DNA from 2 places in the Streptomyces sp. NPDC005492 genome. Region 1 is predicted to be linked to the other one. Evidence: riboswitches for the same ligand, from Rfam matches in the RefSeq annotation. Region 1 holds a riboswitch; the other holds the start of a gene.
The links. A riboswitch is a leader RNA that binds a small molecule or an ion and turns the genes downstream of it on or off. The one in region 1 is predicted to bind glycine.
Positions count from the first base shown of each region.

Region 2: it holds a riboswitch for glycine, as region 1 does, so the genes downstream of both, gcvP (aminomethyl-transferring glycine dehydrogenase) here and gcvT (glycine cleavage system aminomethyltransferase GcvT) in region 1, are expected to answer to the same signal.

Region 1 covers NZ_JBEXDX010000046.1:14,955-18,353, forward strand. Annotated here, with positions in the region: gene ABZT04_RS37865 (enhanced serine sensitivity protein SseB) at 1-406, opposite strand, end outside; gene ABZT04_RS37870 (AAA family ATPase) at 471-1,145, opposite strand; glycine riboswitch at 1,294-1,403, shown strand; gene gcvT (glycine cleavage system aminomethyltransferase GcvT) at 1,546-2,673, shown strand; gene gcvH (glycine cleavage system protein GcvH) at 2,772-3,149, shown strand; gene glyA (serine hydroxymethyltransferase) at 3,166-3,399, shown strand, end outside.
Region 2 covers NZ_JBEXDX010000007.1:9,156-12,554, forward strand. Annotated here, with positions in the region: gene ABZT04_RS11985 (DNA polymerase IV) at 1-1,078, shown strand, start outside; gene ABZT04_RS11990 (PRC-barrel domain-containing protein) at 1,000-1,371, opposite strand; glycine riboswitch at 1,486-1,581, shown strand; gene gcvP (aminomethyl-transferring glycine dehydrogenase) at 1,762-3,399, shown strand, end outside.

The DNA of each region.
Region 1 (3,399 bases):
CGGCGACGGCGGGGGGCGGAAGCGGTACGCCGACCATGCCGTCCGGGTTCACCGCGAGGCCGACCTGCGGGGGCAGCCCGCGGGCGAACTCCACGGCGGGCGCGATGGTGAACGACAGATGCGAGCCGACGACCCGCCGGAACTGCTCCTCGGAGCTGAAGACCGGGACGTAGGCCTGTCCGTCGATCTCCAGGGTGGGCAGGTCCAGGGGGCCGCTCTGCGGGCCGCCGCCGCTGGGCAGCGGGATCCAGATGAAGCTGCGGCCGAGCACCTCGATGATCCGGCCGCCGGCCGAGGGCATGCCGAGGGACGCGGAGAGCACCTCCTCCAGCTCGTTGCCGGGCCATCCGCCGTGCGGATGCGGGTGGGGGTACGCCTGACCGGGGAAGTCCGCCGGGAAGTCCATCTACCTACCGCCTGCTGGTGAAACCGCCTGCTGCAAACCTGCTGTGGCTGAAAAGGCTAGCGGCTCAGTCCGCGAAGTCGATCCGCCGCAGCACGTCCGCCGCGTCCCGGTCGAGCAGGACCGCCGAACCGACGCCCCGCGGCAGGTCACCGCGCTCCACGGCGCGCAACAGCCGGGCGGCGGCCCTGCGGTGGCGCAGGAACGCGTACCGCGAGACTCCGCGACCGCGCTCGCGCTGACCGTCGAGCGCGGTGTCCGGGCCGACGTCGAGGAACACCAGGTGCAGGGTCCCGCCCCGGCGGCGCGCCGCGCGGGCCAGCCAGCCGCGCACCCAGGTCTGGGTGCCGCAGTCGTGCACGACGGCTCCGGACGCGGAGCGCAGGGTGCGGTGCAGTCCGGCGTAGTGGGCGAGCCGGACCAGGGGGCGGTAGACGGAATAAGGGAGTCGGCCCGACATCCGGGCGTCCCAGTGGTCGCGGGTGTCCTGGGAGTCGATCCGTGCGCCCCGGACGGTGCGGTGCATCAGCGTGGACTTGCCACTGCCGGGCAGACCGGTGACCACGACGAGGTCGCGGGCGCCGAAGCGGAGTCCGTGCGGGCTGTGGCCGGCACGCTCGCGGAGATCGCGGACGACCGGTGCCGGGCGGGCCGGGCAGGCCTCTTGGGCCGGGGCCGAGGGTTGCTTCGGCAGCGCGACGGCCGAGGTCGTGGCGTACACCGTGGTCCTTGTCACCGTGATCGTCCTCCCTGCGGGGTCAGGAAAGGTTGTCCCCACTGAACGTAAAGAGAAGGTAATGCACGGTGTCTCGCGGTTCCGTTCGCTTCCGGCCACAGGCCTGTTACAAAGGCTGTGCGATGATGTGCGCGCCAACTGCATACCGGCCGCTTGAATCCGCGCGGGAGAGTCCCCGGCAGTACGTCGTTAGACGTCGTCCGGGGCGCCGAAGGAGCAAGTCCCTCCCTTGAATCTCTCAGGCCCCGTTACCGCGCGGGCGAGGCACATCTGAAAAGCGGGCCGCCCTTCCCGGTGGCCCCACCCAAGGTGCAACCCATGGCCCGCGCGGTCATGGCGAACCTCTCAGGTCCCGATGACAGATGGGGAGGAACGACCTCGCCGTCATGCCTTGGGAGACCGACCGATGAGCAGTACCGCCACCCCTGACAAACGCCGCACCGCGCTCGACGCGCTGCACCGCTCGCTCGGTGCGACGATGACCGACTTCGCCGGCTGGGACATGCCGTTGCGCTACGGCTCCGAGCGCGACGAGCACCTCGCCGTCCGCACCAAGGCCGGCCTCTTCGACCTCTCCCACATGGGCGAGATCACGGTCACCGGACCGGAAGCGGGCGCACTCCTCAACTACGCGCTCGTCGGCAACATCGCCTCGGTGGGCGTCGGCCGGGCCCGCTACACCATGATCTGCCGGGCCGACGGCGGCATCCTGGACGACCTGATCGTCTACCGGCTGGCCGAGACGGAATTCATGGTGGTGGCCAACGCCTCCAACGCCCAGATTGTCCTGGACTCGCTGGTCGAGCGGGCCGAGGGCTTCGACGCGGTCGTCCGCGACGACCGTGACGCGTACGCCCTGCTCGCCGTGCAGGGCCCCGAGTCCCCCGCCATCCTCGCCTCCCTCACCGACGCCGACCTCGACGGCCTGAAGTACTACGCGGGCCTGCCCGGCACGGTCGCGGGCGTCCCCGCGCTGATCGCGCGCACCGGCTACACCGGCGAGGACGGCTTCGAGCTGTTCGTGCGGCCGGAGCACGCGGTGGAGCTGTGGCAGGCGCTGACCAAGGCGGGCGAGCCGCTGGGCCTGGTCCCCTGCGGGCTGTCCTGCCGGGACACCCTCCGCCTGGAGGCGGGCATGCCGCTGTACGGGCATGAGCTGTCCACCGACCTGACCCCCTTCGACGCCGGGCTCGGCCGGGTCGTGAAGTTCGAGAAGGAGGGCGACTTCGTCGGGCGTACGGCCCTGGAGGCCGCCGCCGAGCGCGCCGCCTCGCGGCCGCCGCGCGTCCTGGTCGGGCTCGTCGCCGAGGGCCGCCGGGTCCCGCGCGCCGGGTACTCCGTGGTCGCCGACGGCCAGGTGATCGGCGAGGTCACCTCGGGCGCGCCCTCCCCGACCCTCGGCAGGCCGATCGCCATGGCCTACGTCGACGCCGCGCACTCGGCGCCGGGCACGGCCGGTGTCGGCGTGGACATCCGGGGCAGTCACGAGCCGTACGAGGTCGTGGCGCTGCCGTTCTACAAGCGCCAGAAGTAACCCTTGGGCGTGGCCCCGGGTACGTCACCGCTGCTCACGCATGCTTCCAGCAGTCCCCCATTCATCAGCACTCCCTCGCGTACAGGAGAATTCAGGCCATGAGCAACCCCCAGCAACTGCGCTACAGCAAGGAGCACGAGTGGCTGTCGGTCGCCGAGGACGGCGTCTCGACGGTCGGCATCACCGAGTTCGCGGCCAACGCGCTCGGCGATGTCGTCTACGCCCAGCTCCCCGACGTCGGCTCCACGGTGACCGCGGGCGAGTCCTGCGGTGAGCTGGAGTCGACCAAGTCGGTGAGCGACCTGTACTCGCCGGTCGCCGGCGAGGTCACCGAGATCAACGAGGACGTGGTGAACGACCCGTCGCTCGTCAACTCGGCCCCCTTCGAGGGGGGTTGGCTGTTCAAGGTACGCGTCGCGGAGGAGCCGTCCGACCTGCTCTCCGCCGACGAGTACACCGCGTTTTCCGCCGGCTGAGGAGTCGTACACCCCTATGTCCGTACTGAACACGCCCCTGCACGAACTCGACCCGGACATCGCCGCCGCCGTCGACGCCGAGCTGCGCCGTCAGCAGTCCACGTTGGAGATGATCGCGTCGGAGAACTTCGCTCCGGTCGCGGTCATGGAGGCACAGGGCTCGGTCCTCACCAACAAGTACGCCGAGGGCTACCCGGGCCGCCGTTACTACGGCGGCTGCGAGCACGTCGACGTGGCCGAGCAGATCGCG
Region 2 (3,399 bases), on a different contig from region 1:
CGACATACGGGCGGTCACCGGGCTCACGGGGTCGGTGGGGCTCGCAGCCTCCAAGATGCTCGCGAAGATCGCCTCGGAGCGGGCCAAGCCCGACGGGCTGGTGCTGATCGAGCCCGGGACCGAGCGGGCGCTGCTCGGGCCGCTGTCGGTGCGGACCCTGCCGGGGGTCGGACCGGCGACGGGCGACCATCTGCGGCGGGCCGGGATCACCACGGTCGACGAGATCGCCGAGGCGGGCGAGGACGAGCTCGTACGCCTCGTCGGCAAGGCGCACGGCCACGCGCTGTACGCCATGGCGCTGGCGCACGACGAGCGGCCCGTGGTGGCCGAGCGGGAGACCAAGTCGGTGTCCGTCGAGGACACCTACGACGTGGACATCCACGACCGGATCCGGGTGGGCCTCGAGGTGCAGCGGCTCGCCGACCGGTGCGTGCGGCGGTTGCGGAGCGCCGGGTTGTCGGGGCGGACCATCGTGCTGAAGGTGCGGCGGTACGACTTCTCCACGCTGACCCGGTCCGAGACCCTGCGCGGGCCCACCGACGACCCCGGGGTGGTGCGGGAGGCGGCGGCCCGCTTGCTGGACTCCGTGGACACCACGGGCGGGGTCCGGCTGCTCGGGGTGGGGGTCTCCGGGCTTGCCGACTACACGCAGGAGGACCTGTTCGCGCAGGCGGCGGGGGAGCAGGCGGACCTCCTTGAGGAGGAACACCCGGAGGAGGCCGGAGAGGAGCAGGCGGCGGCCGTGGAGCGGCGCTGGCCTTCGGGACACGATGTGCACCACGCCGGGTTCGGGCACGGGTGGGTGCAGGGCAGCGGGCTGGGGCGGGTGACGGTGCGGTTCGAGACGCCCGAGGACGCGGTTCCCGGGCGGGTGCGGACGTTCCGGACCGACGATCCTGAGCTCGCGCCGGCCGAGCCGCTGCCGCTGGTGAGCCGACGTCCCGATGTCACACCGGCCGGGCCGGTGCCGCAGGTGGGGCCAGGTCCCGAGGTTTCGCCTCAGGAGTCGTCCGAGCCCGCCAGCTTGCCGAAGTCGTGGTCCGTGAGCGAGGGAGGAGCGGCCACGTCCAGGCCGTAGTGGTGGTAGAGCTGGAGTTCCTGGTCGGGGGAGAGATGGCGGCCCACACCGAAGTCGGGGGCGTCCTTGATCAGGGAGCGGTCGAAGGGGATGTGCAGGGAGCCCTCGATCAGTTCGCTGGGCTCCAGGGGGACGAAGGCGTCTCTGGAGAACAGGCCGGTGCGTATGGCCGCCCACTCCGGTGCGCCGGTCGCGTCGTCGAGGTAGACCTCGTCGATCGTGCCGATCTTGGCGCCGGTGCGGTCGAACGCCTTGCGGCCGATCAGGTTGCGCGGATCGATATCGGTCTGCACGGGCCCTCCTCCTGGTCGCAACTCATCCGTAAGCACTACAAAAGAGCACATTGGTGAAGGTGGCCACTCGAAAGCCCGGCTTCAACACTCGCTGGTAGGCTGGCGAGCGGCTGCTGACCCCGTGCGGGAGAGTCCTCCAGACTTCATCGGAGGCGCCGAAGGAGCAAATCCTCCCCGGAATCTCTCAGGCTCACGTACCGCACGGACGAGGTCACTCTGGAAAGCAGGGCGGGTGCCGACGACGGCCCTCGCTCTCACCGACGGTGAAAGCCGGTGACCTTCGGGTGACCGGTGAAGCTCTCAGGTTGAGATGACAGAGGGGGAGGCCGTCCGGGCACCCCACCGTCGTGGTGTCCCCCGAAGGTCGTGACCGACCAGGAGGCCTCCCAAATGATCGCCCCTCGCACTTCGCTCTCCGAGCTCGAACAGGGCATTCCGTTCGAGCAGCGCCACATCGGACCCGACCAGGAAGCGCGGGCCAAGATGCTCGCGCAGGTCGGTTACGGCTCGCTCGACGAGCTGACGGCCGCCGCCGTCCCGGATGTGATCAAGAACGCCGACGCCCTCGACCTGCCCGGCGCCCGCACCGAGGCCGAGGTGCTGGCCGAGCTGCGCTCCCTCGCGGACCGCAACGAGGTCCTCGGTTCCATGATCGGGCTCGGGTACTACGGGACCTTCACCCCGCCCGTGATCCTGCGCAACGTCATGGAGAACCCGGCCTGGTACACCGCGTACACCCCCTACCAGCCGGAGATCTCCCAGGGGCGGCTCGAAGCGCTCCTGAACTTCCAGACCATGGTCGCCGACCTGACCGGGCTGCCGACCTCCGGTGCGTCGCTGCTCGACGAGGGGACGGCCGCCGCGGAGGCGGTGGCCCTGTCGCGGCGCATGGGCAGGAACAAGAAGGGTCTCTTCCTGGTCGACGCGGACGCGCTGCCGCAGACCATCGCCGTGATCGAGACCCGCGCCGAGCCGGCCGGCGTCGAGGTCGTCGTCGCCGACCTCAGCGACGGCATTCCGGCCGACCTCGCCGAGCGCGAGATCAACGGCGTGCTCGTGCAGTACCCGGGCGCCTCCGGAGCCGTACGGAACATCGAGCCGCTGATCGAGCAGGCGCACGCGCTCGGTGCGCTCGTCACCGTCGCCGCCGATCTTCTCGCGCTCACGCTGCTGAAGTCGCCGGGCGAGCTGGGGGCGGACATCGCGGTCGGTACGACGCAGCGCTTCGGGGTGCCGATGGGCTTCGGCGGGCCGCACGCCGGATACATGGCCGTGCACGAGAAGTTCGCGCGCAGCCTGCCCGGGCGGCTGGTCGGGGTCTCCGTCGACGCCGACGGGCACAAGGCCTACCGGCTCGCCCTGCAGACGCGGGAGCAGCACATCCGCCGTGAGAAGGCCACCAGCAACATCTGCACCGCGCAGGTGCTGCTCGCCGTCATGGCCGGGATGTACGCCGTCTACCACGGGCCGGACGGCCTCAAGGGCATCGCGCGGCGCACCCACCGCTACGCCACGATCCTCGCCGCGGGACTCACCGCCGGTGGCGTCGAGGTCGTGCACGGCGGCTACTTCGACACGCTGACCGCGCGGGTGCCGGGCCGGGCCGCCGAGGTCGTCGCCGCCGCCCGCGAGAACGGGGTCAACCTCCACCTCGTGGACGCCGACCAGGTGTCCATCGCCTGCGACGAGACCACCAACCGGGCCCAACTGGCCGCCGTATGGAACGCGTTCGGGGTCGACGCGGACATCGAGGCGCTGGACGCGAGCGCCGAGGACACGCTTCCCGAGGCGCTGTTGCGCACCGACGCCTATCTCACGCACCCGGTCTTCCGGGACCACCGTTCCGAGACCGCGATGCTGCGCTATCTGCGCAGGCTCGCCGACCGGGACTACGCGCTCGACCGGGGCATGATCCCGCTGGGCTCCTGCACCATGAAGCTCAACGCGACCACCGAGATGGAGCCGGTCACCTGGCCCGAGTTCGGGCAGTTGCACCCCTTCGCGCCCGCCGAGCAGGCGCAGGGATAC